DNA from 2 places in the Dickeya sp. CFBP 2040 genome. Region 2 is predicted to be linked to the other one. Evidence: predicted binding sites of a transcription regulator. Region 2 holds the regulator's gene; the other holds the start of a gene.

Region 1 (12,156 bases), on a different contig from region 2:
AGCCACATGTTATCCATGACTGAACGTTGCAAAACCAGATTCAATTCCTGATGCACCATGGATACGCCATTCTCCAGCGCTTCTTTGGCGCTTTTGAAATCGATTTCCTGTCCCTGAAATTGAATGCTACCTGAGTCTTTCTGATAAATGCCGAACAGACATTTCAGCAGAGTCGATTTTCCTGCGCCGTTTTCTCCCATCAGGGCATGGATAGAATGAGGTCGCACCTTCAGGTTGACATTATCCAATGCCTTTACACCGGGAAACGACTTGCTGATAGTGGTCATCTCCAGCAGGAATTCGCGCTGAGTGGTTAGAGTGTCGCTGGTCATATTTTACCTGGTCAAAATAATTACCTGGCTGAAAGGTTGCCGGGCTTGAACATGACTGCCTGGCTGAGAAAATCATGCTTTCAAACAGTAGGGGCGCAGCGGTTACTGCGCCCCGACGAGATTACTTCAGGAACTGTGACAGGTTTTCTTTGTCAACCGGTACGTACGGTACGCGAACTACCTTGTTTTCAATCTTGAAGTTGGTGCCTTCACCTGCCGGTTTACCCAGTGCCAGGTTTTTCGCCAGATCAATCGTCGCCTTGGCCTGGTTGTCTGCGTCGTTCAGCACGGTACCAGCCAGTGCGCCGGATTTGATCAGCGACAGCGCTTCTGGCAGGGCGTCAACGCCGAACACTGGAATGCTGCTCTTGTTGTGGGCTTTCAGCGCTTCTACTGCACCCATAGCCATGGCGTCGTTGTTGGCAATCAGTACTTCAATTTTGTTGGCGTTGGGACCGGACATCCAGGCGTCAACCTTGTCTTTAGCCATCGCGGTATCCCACATGGCGGTATCCATCTGCAACTGCTGGACTTTCATGCCTTCTTTGGTCAGGGTGTCAACCACATATTTAGTACGGGCCTCGGCATCCGGATGGCCCGGCTCACCTTTCAGCAGTGCGTACTGGATGGTGCCGTCTTTGTTAAGATCCCAGGCCGGATTCGCTTTCCAGTGCTTGGCGATCAACTGGCCCTGAATGATACCGGACTCTTTGGAGTCAGTACCGACGTAGTAGGCTTTGTCGTAGCTGGCCAGTACTTTGGCATTCGGTTCTTTGTTAAAGAACACGACCGGTACATCGGCGGCTTTCGCTTTTTGCACCACTATGGCAGCAGCTGCCGGGTCAACAAGGTTGATAGCCAGTGCTTTCACGCCTTTAGCCAGCAGCACGTCTACCTGATCGTTCTGTTTGGATTGGTCGTTTTGTGAGTCGTTCATCAGTAGTTCGACGCCACCCAGAGCTTTAGCTTCTTTTTCAATATCCTTGCGCACCATCGACATGAAGTTATCGTCGTATTTGTAGATGGTGACGCCGATACGGGTGTCTGCAGCATGGGCAGTGGCTCCGAACATCATGCTGGCAACCAGGGCAGTGAGAGTGAAAATCTTCTTATTCATGATATCTCCGGGTTTATGCAGGGTAGTTCTCAGTCCGGCCATACGACGCAGGATAGACGTAGTACGGCAGTCAGTTAGTTATCGTCAGCATGGCGTAATAGCGCCGGGCTGACGGAGATTGCAGGCATGGCCCGCTTAAAGCCTGACTTCCCTGTTTTCAGACCGTGCTCGCCTGCTCGGCGGCGCGGCCTGATATGCATCCTGAAACAGATAGCGTCCTGAAATCGGTATTGTGAACGTTTTCGCCGTGGCGGCCGCTAACGATTCAACTGACTGGGCGACCGTGTTGCAAGGCGTCCGGCCTACGCAGTACGCCATCATGATAGAGAGCGCAATGTTAATTAACTGTGAATTTACTCACAAATTGAAAGCGGTTACATCGGTGATTTAAAAGATTTAGTGACCGCATCCACATTTTCACATGTGGCTACCGAGTGTCGCTTTACCAGCGTCGGCATAAAGCAGTGTCTGGCTGTTGGGTCCAACAGCCCGGCTGCGCCTTTTAGCGCCAGTTCGGTAGCGATTTTCGCCATGGAAACAATAGGGTAACGGATGGTTGTCAGACGCGGGTCGGTGTAACGAGAAATCGGGATATCATCGAAACCGACCACCGAAAACCGTTCCGGTACCGGAATACCGTTATCTTTTAGTGCCATCAGTGCGCCAGCCGCCATGCCATCGTTGTAGGTGAATACTGCCGTGAGCTGCTGGTTGTGCCCCAGCAATTCCACCATTGCCGTTTCACCGCCTTGCAAGTCCGGCTCGCCGCTGGCTATCCACTCATTCGGCGGCTCGATACCATGTTCCTGCAACGCCTGCCGCCAGCCGGTAAGGCGCTCCATGACGTCCTCTATCGGATGGCTGGAGCGGAGATAGCCAATGCGCTGATGCCCTTGTTGTAACAGCATTCGGGTCGCCATCATGGCACCGCTGACGTTATCGAGGCAGACGCAGCGGTGTGGATAGTCAGGCAGCAACCGGTTGATCAATACCATTCCGGGTACCTGATCCATGAACTCCGCCAATTCCTCATCGGATAAGGCTTTGGCATGTACGATTAGCGCGTTGCAGCGCTGGCGAATCAGTACTTCAATAGCGTGTCGTTCTTTTTCTTCCTGGTGATAGGAGTTGTTAATCAGCACATGTTTTTGCAGGCGCTGCGCCACCGTATCCACCGCTTTGACCATCGCGCCGAAAAACGGGTCTGACACATCCATCACCACCACGCCGATAGTGTCGCTGACCTGAGAAGCCAACGCCTGCGCATTGGCGTTAGGTCGGTAACCTAACTGCTCAACCGTCAGCAACACCAGCTCGCGCGTTTGCTGGGTGACTGCGCTGTTGTTATTGAGCACACGAGAGACGGTGGCGATGGAAACACCGGCCTGACGTGCGACATCACGGATGGTAATCATTCATACTCACCACAGAGGAAAAAGTTCACGAGGGTTGCCCTGACACTCAAGCTATCCTGGCCTATTCTGTCAGGCGTTATCACCAGACTACGTGAATCAGGTCACACTGATGAAAGCGGTTACATACAATTCCGTAACCTTTGTGACGAATGTCATTATCTGAACATAAAGACAGCAGCAATATTCCGGCGTGGCAATGTTTGCGGGGGAATATCACTCAGGGTAAATGCCCCGGCAGCGCGCCAGGGCAAAAGGGAAGAAAATAGGTTTAATCGGCAGCGTAGCCACTGGTGGGAACGACCTTGCCGTCGAGCCAGGCCTGATTGTTGCGCAGCGTCAGTCGCCCGGACAGAAACCAGCTTACCACCAGCGGATAAATGCTGTGTTCCTGTGTTTGCACCCGTTCCTGAATGTCTTGCTCGGTGTCGTCGGGGAATATCGGCACCCTGGCTTGCAGAATAACCGGACCACCGTCCAGCTCTTCGGTCACGAAATGCACTGAAGTGCCGTGTTCGCTGTCGCCGTTTTCCAGCGCTTTGCGGTGAGTATGTAAACCGGGATATTTCGGCAACAGCGATGGATGAATGTTCAACATCCTGCCGAGAAAACGAGCGACGAATCCGGCGCTGAGGATACGCATATACCCGGCCAATACCACCACATCCGGCTGATATGTTTCGATTTCTGCTGCCAGCGCTTCATCGAAATCGGCACGGCTGGCATAGTCACCCGGCAAGAGTGCGTGGGCGGCGATTCCGGCGTCACGCGCTCGCTCCAGGCCGAAGGCATCCGGATTATTACTGAATACTGCGGTAATTCGCCCGGCAATGCGACCATGCTGGCAGGCGTCAATTAACGCCTGCAGATTGCTTCCCTGACCTGAAATCAGGACAACGATGTTTTTCATCACTGGATGACCACGGTTTCTCCGCCATCGGTACGGGTAATGACACCGATTTTCCAGGCTGTTTCGCCGTTGCTGTTGAGGTGAGCGATAGCCTTGTCCGCCTGTTCGGCTGGCAGGGCGATGATCATGCCCACGCCACAGTTAAAGGTGCGATACATTTCGTGACGGCTGACGTTGCCATTTTGCTGCAGCCACTGGAACACCGGCGGCCACTGCCAGCTGGATTCTTCGATCGTCGCCTGCATACCTTCCGGCAGTACGCGCGGAATGTTTTCCCAGAAGCCGCCGCCGGTCAGGTGGGAAATGGCGTGTACGTCGATGTTTTCAATCAGTGACAGCACGGATTTCACGTAAATTTTAGTCGGGGCCAGCAGATGGTCTGCCAGCGGTTTGCCATCCAGTTGGACCTGTTCCGGGTTGGCGCCGCTGACTTCAAGGATCTTGCGGATCAATGAGTAGCCGTTGGAATGCGGTCCGCTTGAGGCCAGGGCTATCAGTGCGTCGCCTTCGCGTACTTTACTGCCGTCGATAATCTTGGCTTTTTCAACCACGCCAACGCAGAAACCGGCTACATCGTAGTCATCGCCGTGGTACATGCCGGGCATTTCGGCGGTTTCACCACCTACCAGCGCACAGCCGGACTGTTTGCAGCCTTCGGCGATACCGGTGATAACGCGGGTTGCAGTATCCACATCCAGCTTGCCGGTAGCGTAATAATCGAGGAAGAACAGCGGCTCGGCGCCCTGTACCACCAGATCGTTAACACACATCGCCACCAGGTCGATACCAATCGTATCGTGACGCTGCAGGTCCATCGCCAGACGCAGCTTGGTGCCAACCCCATCGGTGCCGGAAACCAGTACCGGTTCGCGGTATTTTTGCGGTAAGGCGCACAGGGCACCGAAACCGCCCAATCCTCCCATGACTTCCGGGCGACGGGTCTGTTTCACTACACCTTTGATACGGTCTACCAATGCATTGCCAGCATCAATATCCACGCCTGCGTCTTTATAGCTGAGAGAGGTTTTATCGGTCACTGCGGAGTCCCCACGGAGGTTACGATTGGTTTAAAAAATGGAGCGCGCTAATTCTAACAGCGTAAGCAAACGTTTGCGAGCGGTGTCTTTGCGGTGTGGTGGTTTCGGCAGGTCAACATAACGGTCTTTGTCGGCCAGCGGCGATAATTTCCGTTTCTGCTTGATTTGGATCAGACTTGAATCTATGGCGTAGATTGGAAAAAGCGGTATAATCCCGCGATTTTTTTGGCCGTCCACTGCCGATGGGGAGTAAAAAGTAATGAAAATCGTCGAGGTGAAACACCCGCTCGTCAAACATAAACTGGGTCTGATGCGCGAGCACGATATCAGTACCAAGCGTTTCCGTGAACTGGCGTCTGAAGTCGGTAGTTTGCTGACCTATGAAGCCACTGCCGATCTGGCGACGGAAAAGGTGACCATCGAAGGCTGGTGCGGTCCGGTTGAAGTTGACCAAATCAAAGGTAAGAAAATTACTGTTGTGCCGATCCTGCGTGCCGGCCTTGGCATGATGGAAGGGGTGCTGGAAAACGTTCCGAGCGCGCGTATCAGCGTGGTGGGGATGTACCGCGACGAACAGACGCTGGAGCCGGTACCCTATTTTCAGAAACTGGCTTCCAATATCGATGAGCGCATGGCGTTGGTAGTAGACCCGATGCTGGCGACAGGCGGTTCGATGATCGCAACCATCGACCTGCTGAAAAAAGCCGGTTGCCGCAGCATTAAAGTGTTGGTACTGGTAGCAGCGCCGGAAGGCATCGCCGCGCTGGAGAAAGTGCATCCGGATGTGGAACTGTACACCGCCTCGATTGACAAGGGCCTCAACGAACACGGTTACATCATGCCGGGTCTGGGCGATGCAGGCGACAAGCTGTTTGGTACTAAGTGATAGCCAGCCGACTGTAGAGTCGGCTTTTTTTTGCGTATGGGCTGCCCGTTTCTGACGTAACGGATTGTCCCTGTGCATTCCATGGATGGCGACATTTTTTCAGCGTCGGTGTTTGCCGGCGCTGAACTTTCTGCCGGGTTCCCCGGTATTTTTCAGTCTGAGACACAGAGGAAAACAAGATGACTCGTCGCGCCATCGGCGTCAGTGAACGCCCCCCACTTTTGCAAACGATACCGCTGAGTTTCCAGCATCTGTTTGCGATGTTCGGTGCCACCGTACTGGTGCCGATTCTGTTTAAGATCAATCCGGCGACGGTATTGCTGTTTAACGGCATCGGCACGCTGCTCTATCTGTTTATCTGCAAAGGTAAAATACCGGCGTATCTGGGTTCCAGCTTTGCATTTCTCTCACCGGTATTTCTGCTGTTGCCGCAGGGATATGAAGTGGCGCTGGGTGGCTTTATCCTGTGCGGCGCACTGTTTTGTCTGGTGGCATTGTTGGTGAAAAAAGCCGGGACCGGCTGGCTGGACGTGATTTTCCCGCCGGCAGCGATGGGGGCGATTGTTGCAGTCATTGGTCTGGAATTGGCTGGCGTGGCTGCCAACATGGCAGGGTTACTGCCGGCAGCGGGTGCGGAAATGGACGGCAAGACCGTGACGGTATCGCTGGTAACGCTGGCGGTAACCGTGCTGGGTTCTGTGCTGTTCCGCGGTTTCCTGGCTATTATCCCAATCCTGATCGGCGTATTGGTGGGGTATGCACTTTCTTTTGCTATGGGCATGGTGGATTTGGCTCCTATCGCTCAGGCGCACTGGTTCGCTTTACCCACCTTCTATACACCGCGCTTTGAGTGGGTGGCGATGTTGACGGTGTTGCCAGCCGCACTGGTGGTGGTAGCCGAGCACGTTGGTCATCTGGTGGTGACCGCCAATATCGTGAAAAAGGATTTGATGCGCGAGCCAGGCTTGCATCGTTCTTTGTTCGCTAACGGCGTATCTACCATGTTGTCCGGTTTCTTTGGTTCCACGCCAAATACCACCTATGGTGAGAATATCGGCGTGCTGGCGATCACGAAAGTTTACAGTACCTGGGTGATTGGCGGGGCGGCGGTGATTGCGATTCTGCTCTCCTGCGTTGGCAAACTGGCCGCAGCAATTCAGGCAGTGCCGGTACCGGTGATGGGCGGCGTGTCGCTGCTGCTGTACGGTGTGATCGGCGCGTCTGGTATCCGGGTGTTGATTGAGTCCAAAGTGGATTACAACAAAGCGCAGAACCTGATCCTGACCTCGGTTATCCTGATCATCGGCGTCAGCGGCGCGAAGATCCACCTGGGTGCGGTGGAGCTGAAAGGCATGGCGCTGGCCACCGTGGTAGGCGTGTTTCTGAGCGTGCTGTTCCGTGTTATCAGCATGGTTCGTAAAGAGGAAGAGGTGATCGACGAAGAGGACAGCAAGTCATCTGATCACTAATCTCCCGGCCCGTCGGCAGTCCGGCGGGCAATGCGGTGAACCGGCAGGATGCCGGTTCAATCGCCAAAGGTTTCTATGCTAAACTTGATTTGTTTTCCTGCCCGTTTGGTTTGAGGTGCTTCTGAACACACCGGCACAGTTATCATTGCCACTCTATTTACCCGATGACGAAACCTTTGCCAGTTTCTATCCGGGAGAGAATACATCTCTGCTGGCTGCCATCCACACAACGCTGGATCAGGAACATGGCAGTTATATCTATTTCTGGTCGCGTGAGGGTGGGGGACGTAGTCACCTGCTACATGCCGCCTGTGCGGAGTTATCCCGTCTTGGTCGTGCGGTCGGTTATGTGCCGCTGGATAAGCGCGCCTATTTCGTACCGGATGTACTGGAGGGGATGGAGCAACTGGCGTTGGTGTGCATCGATAATATTGAGTCGATTGCTGGCGATGACGCGTGGGAAATGGCGCTGTTTAATCTGTATAACCGCATTCAGGAAGGTGGGCGTACCCGGTTACTGATAACCGGTGATCGCCCACCGCGCCAAATCAACCTGCAACTGGCAGATCTTGCCTCGCGTCTCGACTGGGGGCAAATCTACCGGTTACAACCGTTGTCGGATGAAGAGAAAGGCGAAGCGCTGAAGTTACGTGCACGGTTGCGTGGTTTTGAACTGCCGGAAGACGTCAGCCGTTTTCTGCTTAAACGGCTGGACCGAGAGATGCGTACCCTGTTCATGACGCTGGATCAATTGGATCATGCTTCTATCACCGCCCAGCGTAAGCTGACGATCCCTTTCGTCAAAGAGATTCTCGGCTTGTAATGTTGCCTGTTACAGTATATCCAGCACCTGCTCCGGCGGACGGCCAAGTTTAGCTTTACCGTTGGCTATCACAATCGGGCGTTCAATCAGTTTCGGGTGAGTGACCATCGCCTCAATCAATTGCGTTTCCGTCAGGCTGTCGTCGGCCAGATTCAGCTCACGGTACAGATCTTCTTTTCGGCGCATCAATTCGCGTGCACTGGCAAAATCCAATTGTTTAATCAGCTTATCCAGTGTGGCGGCATCCGGCGGTGTGTCGAGATACAACACGACGTCCGGTTCAATGCCTTGTTGCTGCAGCAACGCCAATGTTTCACGGCTCTTGGAGCAGCGGGGATTATGATAAATGGTCACCGGTTTACTCATTCCTCTCACCTTTTTCAGGATTTTTCATAAGGACGAAAGCGTTGCTGTAGCGCACGTAACTGATCGATGCGGGCATCGTAGCGTGCCTGATCGAGACTGCCGAGTTTGCTTTGCGAGCTGGCGTTGCTCAGCAAACGAATCGCCTGATCCAGCTTGCCGTTCAATGCCAGGCTTTCCGCACGGGATGCCAATTCATCGCCGCGCATATTCTGCGCTGCGGAAGCTTGCGCCAGTAAGTCCCAGCCATTTGGATCGTCGGGATGGGAATAAGTGTATTTGCGCAGAATACGGATAGCGTCGGCTGATTTGTGGCTTTCCACCATCGCGTTAGCCAGGTTGAGCTGCAATACCGGGTTGTCTTGCACGTCCGGCACTTTCTGCAGGCGAGCAACCGCCAGGTCGGCGCGTTGCTGGCCGATATCGATATCGGTCATCAAATCAAGAAACCAGGGGTTTGACGGCGATTTGTCCAGCAACGGTTGCAGTGTGGCGCGTGCTTCATCGTACTTCTTGGCCTGATAGGCATGAATGGCGCGGCCATACTGAGCAGCTTGCTGTTCGCGCGCATTGCCTTTAGCCCAGTTATCCAATAGGGCGGCGCCATACGGGTTGTCCTGTGATCCGTACATTCCCAGCACACGCGCCTTGGCGAACAGGAAATCCTGAGAAGAGTGCACCAGGGTTGATTTCATTTGGTTAGCACGGTTACGCGCGTCTGACAGTCGGCTTTCCGGTAGCGGGTGCGTCAGCAGCATTTCCGGCGGTTTGGTGGCATAGCGAGACATATCCGCCAGCCGTTGCAGGAAATTGGGCATCGCCTGAGGGTCGAATCCGGCGCGTTGCAATACCTGAATCCCGATACGATCCGCTTCCTGTTCATTCGCCTGGGTAAAACTGATGATGCTTTGCTGCGCGCCTGCCAGCGTGCCGCTCAGTGCGGCGAACCCGGCCTGTGGGTTTGCCATCGCCAGCAGCAGTGAGCCGAACGCGCCTGCCCAGGCCAGCGGTGCACTGGCTTTCTGAGCCTCCATGGCGCGTGCCAGATGCCGCTGGGTTACGTGGGAGATTTCGTGCGCCAGTACCGAGGCTAGCTCACTTTCACTTTCCACATAGCGGAACAGCCCGGAGTGCAACACCACATTACCGCCAAAGAAGGCAAAAGCGTTGATTTCGTCATTATTGACCAGGAAGAAATGAAACGGGGTGCGTACGGAATCGGCTGACTTGACCAGTCGCCCACCCAACTGATTGATATATTGCAGCAACAGCGGGTCGTTAATCAGCGGTGCGCCGGCGCGTAACTGGCGCAGGTAAAAGTCCCCCATGACCAGTTCCTGATTGATGCTGAGCGTTCCACCGGCGGTGGTGCCGATATCCGGCAGCGTGTCCTGTGTCGTGGCTGTGACCATCAGCGGGCTTGCGCTTAGTAACGCGCCTGCCAGTATGGCGATGACCGTCTGTTTGAACCGATAGGACATAACGAAGACAACCTTTCGAACAACCTGAAAGAATGGTCATCATCTTAGCCAGCAGTGGCAAACAATGAAACATGAATAGGGAAAAAGGCGGTGTAAAAAATGGGAAATGCGTGGTGGTCTGTGGTTTGCCGACGCACCGAATACCGCGTCGGCAATAATCAGGAGCAGAATAATCAAGAAAGAAAAAGGCTCAGGCACCTTTTAAGTAATTCAGTACGATATCGTGGTGATTACTGGTCTTGAAGTCATCGAATACTTTTTCGATGTTGCCTTCCGCGTTGATCAGAAAACTGACCCGGTGAATACCGTCATAGGTTTTCCCCATAAAGGTTTTTTCACCCCATACGCCGAACTGTTCAGCTACCTGATGGTCTTCATCAGCCAGCAGGGTAAAGTTCAGCAGCTCTTTTTCCGTAAAGCGGGACAATTTCTCCGGCTTATCGGTGCTGATACCCAGAACCTCAACGCCGAATTTCTTCAGCTCGTCCATGTTATCGCGAAGCCCACAGGCTTGCACGGTGCAACCTGGCGTCATGGCCTTGGGATAGAAATACACCAACACCCGTTGGCCCTGGAAGTCGGCCAAATTAACTTGTTCGCCATCCTGGTCGGGCAAGCTAAATTTCGGTGCAATATCACCGGCTTTCAGTGTGGTCATCACTACTCTCCATCTTTCTCTTCGTGCTGTGGATAGGTCACAACGCTAATACTGCCTTGCGCGTGCAGTTCTGTACATAGCTGATGAAAGGCTGGCTCAATAATTGAACCAGCCAGTGCAGTCGGGCTGTGCGCCGTAATCTGGATGTACAGTTGCGGCGGCGTATCGCCATCGGCGGGACGGGTTTTGGATACCAGCCCGGCGATGTTCATTTGATGGGAATCAAACAGATCAGTAAAGCGTTCAATGATGTGTGGGGAGTCAGCAACATCCACTTTGACCCACACGGTAGCCGGCATTGGCGGGCGCGACTGCGATTCAGTGCGTTTCATCACAATCAGCAAATCCAGTTCTGCACCCTTTTGCGGCAGGGTGGATTCGATGAGCGTAATCGCATTCCAACTGCCGGACAGCAGCATGATAAAAGTGAATTCCGTGCCTAGCATCGCAAGTCGGCTATCTTCGATGTTGCAGCCACAGCTACTGACGTGACGGGTAATCGTATTCACGATACCGGGACGATCAGTCCCCAACGCGGTAATGACCAGATAGTGTTCTTGTGAGCGCGGCAAAATTGTGCTTCCTGTACAAAATGTTGGAAGTAACATGGTAAACATAAAAAAAACCACCTGCCAAGCGCTGACAACCGTGGTTGCAAGCTTGCTTTTGCATAGAGGTCAAAAGTACCATGAAGCACTTGTTTGTGGAGGGGATGGCTAATGTTTACGGGTAGTATTGTTGCTCTGGTGACGCCGATGGACGACAAGGGTGCTGTTGATCGCGCGAGCCTGAAAAAACTGATTGATTATCATGTCGCTAGCGGCACGTCTGCGATTGTGTCGGTGGGTACCACCGGCGAGTCCGCCACCTTGAGTCACGATGAGCATGGCGATGTGGTGATGCTGACGCTGGAATTGAGCGATGGCCGTATCCCGGTTATTGCCGGTACCGGTGCCAATTCGACCGCTGAGGCGATTTCCCTTACCCAGCGTTTTAACGATACAGGTGTTGCCGGGTGCCTTACCGTGACGCCGTATTACAACAAACCGACCCAGAACGGTTTGTTTCTGCATTTTAAGGCGATTGCCGAGCACACTGACCTGCCGCAGATCCTCTACAACGTGCCGTCCCGTACTGGTTGTGACATGTTGCCGGAAACCGTCGCCCGTCTGTCAGAAATCAAAAATATTGTTGCCATCAAAGAAGCGACCGGGAACTTAAGCCGGGTTAGCCAGATCCAAGAGCTGGTTCATGAAAGTTTCATTCTGCTGAGCGGCGATGACGCCAGCTCGCTGGACTTTATGCAACTGGGTGGTAATGGCGTAATTTCCGTCACAGCTAACATCGCAGCCCGCGAAATGGCGGCGTTATGCGAGCTGGCGGCACAGGGGAATTTCGTCGAAGCCCGCCGCCTGAATCAACGTCTGATGCCGCTGCATCAGAAACTGTTTGTTGAACCCAATCCGATTCCGGTGAAATGGGCCTGTAAGGCATTGGGATTGATGGCGACCGATACGCTTCGTCTGCCGATGACGCCACTGACCGATGCTGGTCGTGACGTGATGGCGCAGGCTATGAAGCAGGCGGGTCTGCTGTAACCGTTAGGGAGATTTGATGAGTTCTTCATTGCAAAAGTCGATGGTGGCAAAGGTTGTCGGTGTTTCGCTG
Region 2 (12,156 bases):
CGGCAACGCCAACAGACAGCGGCAACACGAACATCAGCGAACTGAAGTTGAGCGCGATTTGGTGGCTTGCGACATTCACTACCCCAAGCGGCAATACCAGCAGAGCGACAATAGCGAATAATGTCACTTCAAACAGCATCGCCAGCGCAACCGGCAGCCCCAGCCCGGCTAAACGCCGGAGTATTGCCCAATCCGGTTTCAGCGGGGCGTTGAACTGACGAATATCTTTTAGCCAGTACGCGTGACGGGAATAAATGGCCATCATCAGCATCATTATCCAGTATACCGAGGCTGTCGCTACCCCGCAGCCAACGCCGCCTAACTCCGGCATCCCCAGCTTACCGTGGATAAAAACGTAGTTGATGGGAATATTGATCAGCAGGCCAATAAACCCGATCACCATCCCCGGCTGTGTTTTGGATAACCCTTCGCACTGGCTGCGCAACACCTGATAAAACAGATAACCGGGTGCGCCCCAAAGCAATGCGTGCAGGTATTTTACGGCTTTGTCGGCCAGTTCCGGCGCGCCATCGTGCATCAGGTTAATCGCGTATTTTCCCTGATAGAGCGTCACCATGGTCAGAACAGAAATGGCCGTCGCCAGTAAGAATGCTTGCTGGGTTTGATGAGCAATACGGTCCCGGCGCCCTGAGCCGTTGAGGTTCGCCACCACTGGCGTAAGCGCCATCAGTAAACCGTGGCCGAACAGGATAACAGGCAACCAGATGGAGGTACCCACCGCTACCGCCGCCATATCGGTGGCGCTGTAGGAACCAGCCATAATGGTATCCACCACACCCATTGAGGTTTGCGATACTTGCGCGATGATGACCGGAATAGCCAGCGCCAGCAAATGACGGGCTTCTGATAAGTACTTCTGCACGAAAACACCTTCCTAAAGCAGGATGGAGAGAGATCTCTAATGAGGAGAGAAAGACAATCATCCTTTATTTGTACGAAAAAAGATGAACTATTGTAACGATTTGCCAACAGTAAACCAATGATTGACTCGCCGGGCATGATCCCGTTGGTTTTCCTGATGATATGGTGCAAACTGCCTGACATGAGTGAACGTAGCCACTTCCAAACATGGCTCAGTCGTGTCATACCACTGTCGTCGCGCGTTCACGCCTATTACTGATCAGGAGGCAAGGTCAACACCATGTTTACCGGTATTGTTCAGGGCACGGCGACTGTCGTGTCTGTCGATGAAAAACCCAATTTTCGCACTCATGTGGTACAACTGCCCCCCGAACTGCTGCCGGGGTTGGAAACGGGCGCTTCCGTAGCGCACAATGGCTGTTGTCTGACTGTTACCGGAATCGATGGTGATCGGGTCAGTTTTGACCTGATCAAAGAGACGTTGCGGCTGACCAATCTGGGTGACGTAAACGTGGGTGATCGGGTTAATGTAGAGCGTGCGGCCAAATATGGTGATGAGATCGGTGGGCATGTGATGTCCGGCCATATTATGTGTACGGCGGAGATCGTGAAAATTCTGACGTCGGAACATAATCATCAGATCTGGTTCCGGTTGTCTGATGAATCACAGATGAAATATGTGCTGCACAAAGGATTCATCGGTATTGACGGCATCAGCCTGACGGTGGGCGAAGTGACTCGCAGCCGTTTTTGCGTGCACCTGATTCCGGAAACACTCCTGCGCACGACGCTAGGCCAGAAACGATTGGGTGATCGTATTAACATCGAAATCGACCCGCAAACCCAGGCCATTATCGATACGGTTGAACGTGTTCTGGCTCGTCAGGCACAGCAGCAAGCACAGGCGGCGGCACAGGTAGAGCAGGGCGAATAAGCTGCTTCCTCGCAACTTTGCTTTGAGCATAAGCAAAACCGGCAATTGTCTGCCGGTTTTGTTATTGAAGCGGCGATATTCGCCAGAAGCTAATTGTTATCTGGGTACTCGCAAACCACCTTCCACGCCATCCGCGCTAAATAGTACCTGCCAGAGATGAATATCGCGTGCTCGGAACGAGCCAGCACAGACGTTAAGATAGTAACTGAACATTCGCTGGAAACGTTCGGAATAACGCTCCGACAAGGTTGGCCAGTGTTGCTGGAATCGTTCATGCCAGGCCATCAGCGTGCGGTCATAATCTGCGCCGAAATTGTGCCAGTCTTCCATTACCAGATAGGGTTCGCTGGCTTGTGCGATATGCTGCACTGAAGGCAGGCAGTAGTTGGGGAAAATGTATTTGTTCATCCAGGAGTCAACTTTCAGATTGGTTTCATTGGTGCCGATAGTGTGCAGCAGGAACAACCCATTAGGTTTGAGGTTTTTTCTCACAACCTGAAAGTAGGTGGGATAATTTTTCGGTCCGACATGTTCGAACATGCCGACAGAAACGATACGATCAAACTGCCGGTCTAGGTCACGGTAGTCTTGCAGCATGATGGTAACTTCCAAATCCTGACAGCGTTGCTGTGCCAGCACCTGCTGTTCGCGGGATATGGTAACGCCCGTGACACTGACGCCGTAATGACGTGCGGCGAATTCCGCCAGTCCACCCCAGCCGCAACCAATATCCAGCAGCGTCATGCCACGACGTAACTGCAACTTTTCACAAATGAGGCGCAGCTTGTCTTGTTGTGCCTGTTCAAGCGTTTCGGCTTTCGTCCAGTAACCACAAGAATACTGTAAGTAAGGATCGAGCATCAGGGTGAAAAGATCGTTACCAAGGTCGTAATGCTCTTTACCCACGATCCAGGAACGGCGGCGAGATTGCAGATTGGTCAACCGTGCTATCAGGATCCGTAATGTATCTTGCCAGCGATGCGGTAGTTGGTTTTCCAGTCGGGTACGTATCACACGGTGGAAAAACATGTCCAGTCGTTCACACTCCCACCAGCCATCCATATAACTTTCGCCTAATCCGAGCGAGCCATCACGCAATACGCGCTTATACATCTCAGGGTTGCGGACCTGAATATCAAATGGACGAGAACCGTTAATCGCGATGTCGGCGGTGGATAGCATTTCATTAACGATTTGGAACCAAGGTAGATTGGGTGTCCCCAGTTCCTCAACATAGGATGAACTCATAACTTCTCCCTACCTTGCCAAATAAATGCTTTTGCAAGGAGTAATTTAGACAACATAACCATGACGGGCTTTGATAGACCCGAACCATCGTCTATCCCTGAGCGTCTCAGAGGAAAGTAAGAGAAAAGCTGGTACAAAGATATCTACCAAGGCTGAAACCAAATAAGAGATGCGACGGTCAGCAGGTGGAATAGAAAAAATGAGGCGATGCGTTTAATACATCGCATGATCATAATTGTTGTCATCAACTATACAGTCAATTGTATGACGGCTTTAATCCGTCGGCAAGATTCGTCGGATTAAAGCAGCACGTTGAGTCATGCCTTTTCGGCAGTTGCGGCACTCGTCGCGGCCATGCGTAGCGCGGTACGCCGCATGATTTCGAGTCGTCAGGCAGCGAGATAGAGAATTGTCTGGATTTTAACGGCGGTAATCGCGGTACGGGCCATCAGCGACTGAACGACGTTCAATTAAGGTCGGATGTACTTCGATGGTTTGGGCTTCCTCGCGTTTACTGGTAATACGGTCAAGCAGCATGGAGAACGCCGCTTGCCCCAGTCGTTCCTTGGGTTGATGAATGGTGGTCAGTGCGGGAGTAAAATATCGGGAGTGACGTACATTGTCGTAACCGATCACCGAAATATCCTGTGGCACACGCAGACCCAGCTCGTCAGCAGCGCAAATGGCACCCATCGCCATGATATCGCCGCCGCAGAATACTGCCGTTGGCCGTTGTTTCTGGGCCAGAATCTGGTGCATCGCTTTGTAGCCGGACTCTGGCTCAAAGTCGCCCTGAACCACCCAGTCTTCCCGTAAGGGAATATCAGCCTCTTTCAACGCTTTCAGGAACCCCAGGTAACGCCCGCTGCCCGTATTGCGCCCCTGAGAGCCGGGAATAGCGCCGATGTCACGGTGACCACGCTCAATCAGATAGCGCCCGGCCATGTAGCCGCCCGCAAATGCATTATCAATAATAGTATCGGTAAAATCGTTATGGGCTTCGCCCCAGTCCATCACCACCATCGGGATGTGACGATAGTCCGCCAGCATGGACAACAATTCAGGCGGATACTCAGCACACATCACCAACAGCCCATCGACCCGCTTTTGTGCCAGCATGGATAGGTAAGCACGCTGCTTATCCTGATTGTTGTGGGAGTTGCACAGGATTAGCGTGTAACCTCTGGCGTAGCAGCTGTTTTCCACCGCCTCGATAATTTCGGCGAAATAGGGCGCTTCGCTGGAGGTTGCCAGCAGGCCGATAGATTTGGTGTGGTTGACTTTCAGGCTACGGGCCACTGCACTGGGTGAATAATGCAATTCATCAATCGCTGCGCGCACCGCAGCCTTGGTCTCTTCGGCGACGAAACGTGTTTTATTGATCACGTGTGATACGGTTGTGGTTGAAACGCCCGCGCGTTTTGCCACATCTTTGATCGTTGCCATCTAAAGTGACTCCTGAACTCATCTGTTACAGCAGTAAATATGTTGTTAATCGTTTGCCTGCGTGAAATTTTCTCCTGCCAGACAAGCAAGGCAACATTCAGGAGGAGACATGCCGAGGTTGTAGCTGAAGGGAGGACTGACGCATCGACCAACGCAGTGTATATCGTAAACTGCGGATTTTGGCCGATTTAGAGCAAAAGTGGAAGAGGCAATTCGTGTTATCTCTGTGACGCAGAATTCGGTTTTTTGACCTCGGTTGAGTCATAATACACCTATATTTTGTGTGATTCCCCGCCTGCCGGGGCTTACTCAGACATGACGTGATATCAGTCAATAACAGGAGAATATATGGATACTAATCTGAAAATGTCACTGTTCACCACGGTGGCTACGCTGGCGATGATCATTGTCTTTAGTCTGAGTGCGATACTGAACTGATTGCAACTGGTGTTCTCATCATCGGCGGTGAAATCTATCGGTATCAAAAACCGGTATCTTTATCAGCATCAAATACACCAAAAGGGGCATAACGCCCCTTTTGTGTTATCTCAAGTTGTGTTATCTCAACGTGTCTTATTCAACGGAAATATTCATTCAACAGTATTCCAGCCGGTTGTTGCTTAACGGATGGTTTTGGGTGTGACCACGCGGCGAGCGCCAACATAATGATCTTGCCAGTAATCTTCGCTCAGTTTGCTGATTTTAATGTCTGCACCGGAGCGCGGTGACTGAATGAAGCGACCATTACCGAGATAGACACCCACATGGTCGGCAGCACCGCGGTTGGTGATGTGGAAGAACACCAGGTCACCGCTTTCCAACTCGCTTTTCTTGATCGGCGCGGCATCACGCAGGTGGAACATCTCATTGGCTGTACGCGGGATTTGAATTTTCACTACATCTTTATAGGCGTAGTAGACCAATCCGCTGCAGTCGAAGCCAGAACGTGGCGTAGCGCCACCCCAATGATAACGTTTGCCGATTTGACTCATCAGCTTGTTCATGGCGGTCAGTTTAGCGTGTTGATACCGTTTTTGGTGAGTGGCGTTAAGGGACGGCGCAGTTTTGTCCTGCCTACCTTTTTTGCTTGTGGTTTTGGCAATCACAGCTTCATGTGCTTTGTGGCTGCTATGGGTCTGAGCAGAGGCGCTTTTTTTCGTGGTTTTGCCTGCTGGCGCTTTGGCCTGAAGATTTTTTTCTTGCTGTTTCTTGTTGGTCGAATGGGACGAGCTGGCGGCCATCAACGGCTTTTTGTCATTGTGCGGTTTGCTGTTTTTATCGTGAACCGATGCTGTTTTGACCGGTGCAGCCTTAGTCGTTTTTTCCGGTTTTTTGTTATGTGTCGGCGCTGCGCCTTTTTTGTTGGTGTTTTTGGCTGCTTTGCTTTTCTTAGATTCATCAATAGCGTTATTCGCCGCTTCCACACCGTTTTTGCGCGGTAATACCGCAGACCCATGTGGATTAGCGTTCGCCAGATTAAAAAACAGGTTACTGAAAAATAATAAAAAAAGCGTAATAAATAAACGCATAATAATTTTGACCGAAAGTTGTCCTCAATCGTTCACTGTTTACAGTATTCCCGAAAATGACCTGATAAAAAAGCAGGTGATAATGCAATGTTACTACAAAATAGTGAGAAAACGTTAATAACGGTATTTGCTGCTTAATTATTAAACAAATTAGCGTTGTCCTGTGCGGATGGATGGGGCGATGAATAAGACCTTACAAAAGATAGCGTTTTTTTGTGGTCGTCGCTATCGTTAGAATACAAAATATAAAGAAGCGGTATGCGATAGTCTGCCGCGAGTCACATGACCAGCCGTTGACAGGCTGATCATCACGCGCTTGAGGAAGCAATAGAATGACGACAACGACACTTGAAAAAATTCAGCGTCAGATCGCTGAAAACCCGATTCTGCTGTACATGAAAGGTTCTCCAAAACTGCCAAGCTGCGGCTTTTCTGCTCAGGCGGTACAGGCGTTGTCAGCGTGTGGCGAACGTTTTGCTTATGTAGATATCCTGCAGAATCCGGATATCCGCGCCGAACTGCCAAAATACGCCAACTGGCCGACATTTCCGCAGTTGTGGGTGGATGGTGAATTAGTTGGCGGTTGCGACATCGTGATTGAGATGTATCAGCGCGGTGAACTGCAACAACTGATTAAAGAAACTGCCGATAAATACCGTTCCAGGCAGGAAAACCAGCAGTAATCCTCTTTATTAATTATCAGGCAGCGTTGTGCTGCCTGATGGCTTTACTTTTCGCTATCGATGGACTCGTTATCGATGCTTACCGGTATGTCGTTCGCGGCTGAAGCCAACGGCCAGCCACCCATACGCTTCCAGCGATTAACCAGTTCACAAAACAGCTGCGCTGTTCGTTCGGTGTCATAGAGCGCTGAATGAGCCTGGCTGGCGTCGAAAGGAATATCCGCCGCGATGCAGGCTTTGGCCAGAACGGTCTGTCCTAGCACCAGCCCGCTGAGCGCGGCGGTGTCAAACGTGGCAAACGGGTGGAATGGGTTACGTTTCAGACCGCAGCGTTCTGCTGCCGCCATTAGAAAGCTGTGATCGAAGGTGGCATTATGCGCCACGATGATGGCACGACTGCAGTCCTGATCCTTGATTCCCTTACGTACCGCCTTGAAGATGCTGTGTAGTGCTTCATATTCGCTCACGGCTCCTCGCAGCGGATTGGCAGGGTCAATGCCGTTGAACGCCAATGCTTCCGGTCGCAGAATAGCGCCTTCAAACGGTTCGATATGAAAATGCAACGTGTCGTCCGGCTGTAACCAACCGCTTTCATCCATTTTCAGCGTTACGGCTGCAATTTCCAGCAGCGCATCAGTTTTCGCGTTAAACCCGGCGGTCTCCACATCAATAACAACAGGGTAAAAGCCACGAAAACGCGCGTTAAGAGCGTTCAGGTTATTTTTCTCAGCCATTCGTTTCTTGTTTCTTCAATAATATGCAGTGCGCATTATGGCAAATTCGGGTGGGGGATGCAGTAAATGTGCATGACGGCGAATCATTGCTCCCCCGGAAAGGCAGACACGCGTTGGTGCCTGAATAGCAAAGACGGGAGATCAGTTACCCAGACCTTGACCGGCTTGTGAACGTTCAATCAGTTCTATCTTGTAACCATCTGGGTCTTCCACAAAGGCAATAACAGTCGTGCCGCCTTTGACGGGACCCGCTTCACGGGTTACTTTACCACCTGCCTGACGGATACGCTCGCAGGCACCTGCCACGTCATCCACACCTAATGCGATATGACCGAAGGCCGTGCCCATTTCATAGCTATCCACGCCCCAGTTGTAGGTCAGTTCGATCACTGCGCCGTCGCTTTCCTCGGTATAGCCGACAAATGCCAGAGAGTATTTGTATTCCGGATTGTCGCTGGTGCGCAACAAACGCATTCCTAATACCGTGGTGTAAAAATTGATGGCGCGTTGCAGATTGCCAACGCGTAGCATGGTATGAAGTAAACGCATAATGACCCCTATTTGATCAGTAAGTTAACCGCCTGGGCGACACTGGTGGTTTTCCGTTAGCGCCTGAAACAATAGGGCCAGAGTATAGCGTCGTTGTCGGGGCGAGTTCAAACCTGTAGCTGAGTGCTGTTTTTATCACGTTCGCTAAAGAAACAGACATGACAGACGTGATAGTCGGCACTATGGTAGTGAATTATGCGTTAATGCTACGTAAGGCTTGCCAGTGACGGCAATCAAAGCTTCAATAAGGGGCAGATGAGGAGGTCCTGTGGCTGAGCAGCTTGAGCTTTTTCCCGTTCCCAACCCGTGTCGAGGTATCTGTCAGGCGGATGACCGTGGGTTCTGCCGCGGTTGTTTCCGAAACCGCAGCGAGCGTTTTAGTTGGGGAACAATGAGTGATGCGCAAAAACAGGATGTGCTGCGGCTGTGTCGGCAAAGAATGAAACGCTCGCAGCGGAGTGAAAAGAATTCAATTCCCTCTGAGCCGGAACAGCCAACCTTGTTTTAGCCGATATGACGATATTTAATGATATAAATTAAGTTCAAGATCATTTTTAATTAATTATTATTTGCTAGAATAGATTGATAACAATAAGACGTTCTTTATTGAGCTTTTGCTTTAAATCAGAGTTGATTGCAATCCAGGGAAGTTGATTAGCTTACTAACTATAAGGAGAAGTGATGGAATTGCCGTTAGGTTCTGATTTAGCCCGGTTGGTTCGTGTATGGCGAGCTTTGATTGATCATCGATTGAAGCCCCTGGAGTTGACACAGACGCATTGGGTCACATTGCATAATATTCATCAACTGCCACCTGGGCAGTCCCAAATTCAGCTTGCCAAAGCGATAGGAATAGAACAGCCTTCATTAGTGCGTACATTGGATCAATTGGAAGATAAAGGATTAATTACCCGGCACATTTGTGCCCAAGACCGGCGTGCCAAGCGTATTTTGTTAACTGATTCGGCAGATCCTATCATTCAGGCTGTTAATGATGTTATTGATCAGACTCGCAGCGAAATATTAGATGGTATTACTCCGGAAGAAGTGGATGAATTAGCCACAATTATCTCCCGATTGGAAAAAAATATTTTGGCATTACATGAGAGCCAGTCTTAATTAATAGAAAAAGTAAATGTCTTGGCGGACGAATTCGAATTCCAGGAAACACATACTCAAAATAATTCGAGTTGCAGAACAAAACGCTGATGTTTTGAACAATACACGTGTTTACCTTTCATTATAAGGTTGATGGCGTGCATTTGTAATGCAGCAACCGGGCGGCATACCAGACGCTTACATCAGTGAGTGGTTGGGGAAGCGGTAACGCTGCCGGGGGCAACGATGAATGCGGCTGTTGTAGCATCAAGCAACGAGGCTCATGGACGGGCTGAGTAAAGCCAACGTGCCTGCAAACTCGAAATATGGCGGGAATATCGTGTGAATTATGGTATGTCTGAATATACTGGCCGAATTGATGACATGAAACAATCACCACCCATTGGGTGGTGATTGACAATGGAGTCTTAACGTGGAGACACGGTGATCGAGCGGCCATTGCTGGCCATCGCTACACGTTGACCTGCATGAAACTTGGTATCGCCTTGTTTTTGCACCACCATGATAGTGTTGCCATCATCTTTGCGAATTTCCAGCTCTACGCCCTGAACGCGGTTGACCGCGCCTTCAATACTGTTGCCTGCAACACCACCAGCAACTGCGCCTGCGGCGGTTGCCAGATTACGGCCAGTACCGCGACCAATAGTATTACCAACCAATCCCCCTAGTACGGCGCCACCGATAGTACCGATGACATTGCTGTCTTCCCCAGCCTGAATCTGCACCGGACGGGTGGAGACAATGGTGCCATAGGTTACCGTCTGAACTTGCTTAGCTTCGGATGCACTGTAAACGTCTCCTGACAGGGTGCTGGTATTGGCGCAGCCAGCCAGTGTGATACCTGCTAAAGTGATCACAAGAAAACGTTTCATCATAGAAAGACTCCTGTTATAGCTGTGTCTGTGTCGGGGGCGCAGCCTGGGCCGACGAAGTTATGTCGCATTATGGCGTGGTCGAAACCACCATTCTACTGTTTCGGTGGATACTCAGGATAGAATAGCGCGACTAAATTGATAATAAACGCGTTATCAGGTTGTTTGTGAAGTCCTCTTTTTCTGAAAAAATGTCCCGAATGGTCATTTATTGCCCGAATAGTCTGTATGACAAAAAAGACAAAAGCTAACCAGAATAGGCCATCGACGAATCATAACTGTTGGACCCGTGAGGTTATGGCGTGACCAGCGATCATTTTTCATAACAAAGGTAATTCCATGAGGTCTGGAAGATATATTGGTGTGATGTCCGGCACGAGTCTGGATGGTATCGATGTGGTGCTGGCTGCTATTGATGAGCACACCGTTGCTCAGCAAGCCAGTTACTGTCACCCGATTCCGCCAGTGATTCGACAGACGATATTGAGCATGAATCAGGGACAGGCAGTGACGCTTTCTGAACTGGGGCGATTGGATACCCGGCTCGGTGCACTGTTTGCCGACGCGGTACAGGCGTTGTTACGTCAGACCGGGTTGAGTGCAAACGAGATTACGGCGATTGGTTGTCATGGGCAGACGGTCTGGCATGAGCCGGACGGTGATGCCCCTTGTACGATGCAAATTGGCGATTGCAACCGTATCGCCGCTGTTACCGGCATCACGACCGTTGGCGATTTTCGTCGGCGCGATATGGCGTTGGGCGGACAGGGCGCGCCGCTGGTGCCGGTGTTTCATCACGCACTGCTGCAACATCCGGTGGAACGGCGAATCGTACTGAATATCGGTGGAATCGCCAATATTTCAGTACTGGTGCCAGGACGTCCGGTAAAAGGCTATGACACCGGGCCGGGCAATATGCTGCTGGATGCCTGGGTGTGGCGCAACCGGGCGCAACCCTATGATAAAGATGCTGCCTGGGCGCTAACCGGGCAGGTGGATAACACGTTGCTAAGCCATATGCTGTCTGACCCTTATTTCGGGTTGCCGGCGCCGAAGAGTACCGGGCGTGAGTATTTCAATCTGTCATGGCTGGAAAGGCAGTTGACGGTTTTTCCCTACCTGCGACCGGAGGATGTTCAGGCGACACTGGTCGCGCTGACTGCGGAAACCATTGCCGGGCAAGTGCTGCTGAGCGGTGGTTGTGAGCGAGTGCTGGTATGCGGCGGCGGGGCGCGTAACCCATTGCTGATGAGTCAGTTGTCGGCACGTCTGCCGGGCATTGAGGTCTGCACGACCGATAACTTCGGTATTCGTGGCGACGATATGGAAGCGCTGGCGTTCGCCTGGCTGGCGTTTCGCACCTTGTCAGGATTGCCAGGCAATTTGCCATCCGTGACCGGCGCAAGCCGTGAAACCTTGCTGGGCGCGATTTATCCCGCGATGGTGGTGTAATCGGATTTTGCTGAGAGGTCCGCCAGCGGTCTGTTGATAGACTTCTGCGTTGCTGGATTTACCTGGGTGGGATGCCAGGATCCGCTAATAACAGGAGAAGAATAGTATGAAACCACTGCTCATCGCCGGTGTATTGCTGCTAAGCGGTTGCTCGCACCTGATGCCAGCGGCAAAGCCGCAGACGTTACATTACCAATGTGGCACCCTGCCACTGACCGTCATGCTCAATCCAGATCCACAGGGAGGCAGCGCGACTTTCCTGCTGGATGGCGAATCTCATACCCTCCCTAGGGTACCTGCCGGATACGGCACCCGTTACAGTGATGACCGTTATGCGTTCTGGCGCAACGGCAATCAGGCGTTTATCGCGCGCGGCGATAGAATCATCGTTAATGATTGTGTGCTGAAGTAATCCGGCTCCATGTCGTTGCAGGCGTTGAGATTTTAACGAGGCGGGCGCAGAATGACTTTTCCCTCTTTTCTCGCCCGGTTAGGCAACGGCAGGATCTCATGACCACTGAAAACGATGATGTCCGCAACAAGGTGGCGCTTGCGCCCGAACAGGCTGCGAGCGTCGATATCGCCGATTTGCGGCGCGAATATACCAAGGGCGGGCTGCGCCGCCACGACCTCACCGCTAACCCGCTCGATCTGTTTGAGCACTGGCTCAAGCAAGCCTGCGAAGCACAACTGGCGGACCCTACCGCG

What was found. The regulator PurR, encoded in region 2, represses purine synthesis genes. The targets are predictions, from matches to a motif close to CANGCAAACGTTTGCNTG.
Region 1: a site for PurR is predicted at 4,871-4,888, ahead of purM (phosphoribosylformylglycinamidine cyclo-ligase). Genes of this name have one in related genera too.

The regions. Positions count from the first base shown of each region.
Region 1 covers NZ_JAAVXH010000090.1:1,961-14,116, reverse strand. Annotated here, with positions in the region: gene mglA (galactose/methyl galactoside ABC transporter ATP-binding protein MglA) at 1-332, opposite strand, end outside; gene mglB (galactose/glucose ABC transporter substrate-binding protein MglB) at 454-1,449, opposite strand; gene galS (HTH-type transcriptional regulator GalS) at 1,824-2,864, opposite strand; gene purN (phosphoribosylglycinamide formyltransferase) at 3,133-3,771, opposite strand; gene purM (phosphoribosylformylglycinamidine cyclo-ligase) at 3,771-4,808, opposite strand; gene upp (uracil phosphoribosyltransferase) at 5,068-5,694, shown strand; gene uraA (uracil permease) at 5,874-7,163, shown strand; gene hda (DnaA inactivator Hda) at 7,279-7,986, shown strand; gene arsC (arsenate reductase (glutaredoxin)) at 7,996-8,352, opposite strand; gene Dpoa2040_RS13775 (M48 family metallopeptidase) at 8,367-9,830, opposite strand; gene bcp (thioredoxin-dependent thiol peroxidase) at 10,021-10,488, opposite strand; gene Dpoa2040_RS13765 (glycine cleavage system transcriptional repressor) at 10,491-11,060, opposite strand; gene dapA (4-hydroxy-tetrahydrodipicolinate synthase) at 11,208-12,086, shown strand; gene bamC (outer membrane protein assembly factor BamC) at 12,103-12,156, shown strand, end outside.
Region 2 covers NZ_JAAVXH010000033.1:70,794-82,949, reverse strand. Annotated here, with positions in the region: gene Dpoa2040_RS05105 (MATE family efflux transporter) at 1-883, opposite strand, end outside; gene Dpoa2040_RS05100 (riboflavin synthase subunit alpha) at 1,163-1,816, shown strand; gene cfa (cyclopropane fatty acyl phospholipid synthase) at 1,913-3,064, opposite strand; gene purR (HTH-type transcriptional repressor PurR) at 3,485-4,510, opposite strand; gene Dpoa2040_RS05085 (YnhF family membrane protein) at 4,859-4,948, shown strand; gene Dpoa2040_RS05080 (C40 family peptidase) at 5,131-6,039, opposite strand; gene Dpoa2040_RS05075 (Grx4 family monothiol glutaredoxin) at 6,372-6,722, shown strand; gene rnt (ribonuclease T) at 6,767-7,456, opposite strand; gene gloA (lactoylglutathione lyase) at 7,598-8,005, opposite strand; gene Dpoa2040_RS05060 (DUF1289 domain-containing protein) at 8,274-8,513, shown strand; gene slyA (transcriptional regulator SlyA) at 8,687-9,124, shown strand; gene Dpoa2040_RS05050 (glycine zipper 2TM domain-containing protein) at 9,532-9,999, opposite strand; gene anmK (anhydro-N-acetylmuramic acid kinase) at 10,336-11,448, shown strand; gene Dpoa2040_RS05040 (MliC family protein) at 11,555-11,860, shown strand; gene pdxH (pyridoxamine 5'-phosphate oxidase) at 11,959-12,156, shown strand, end outside.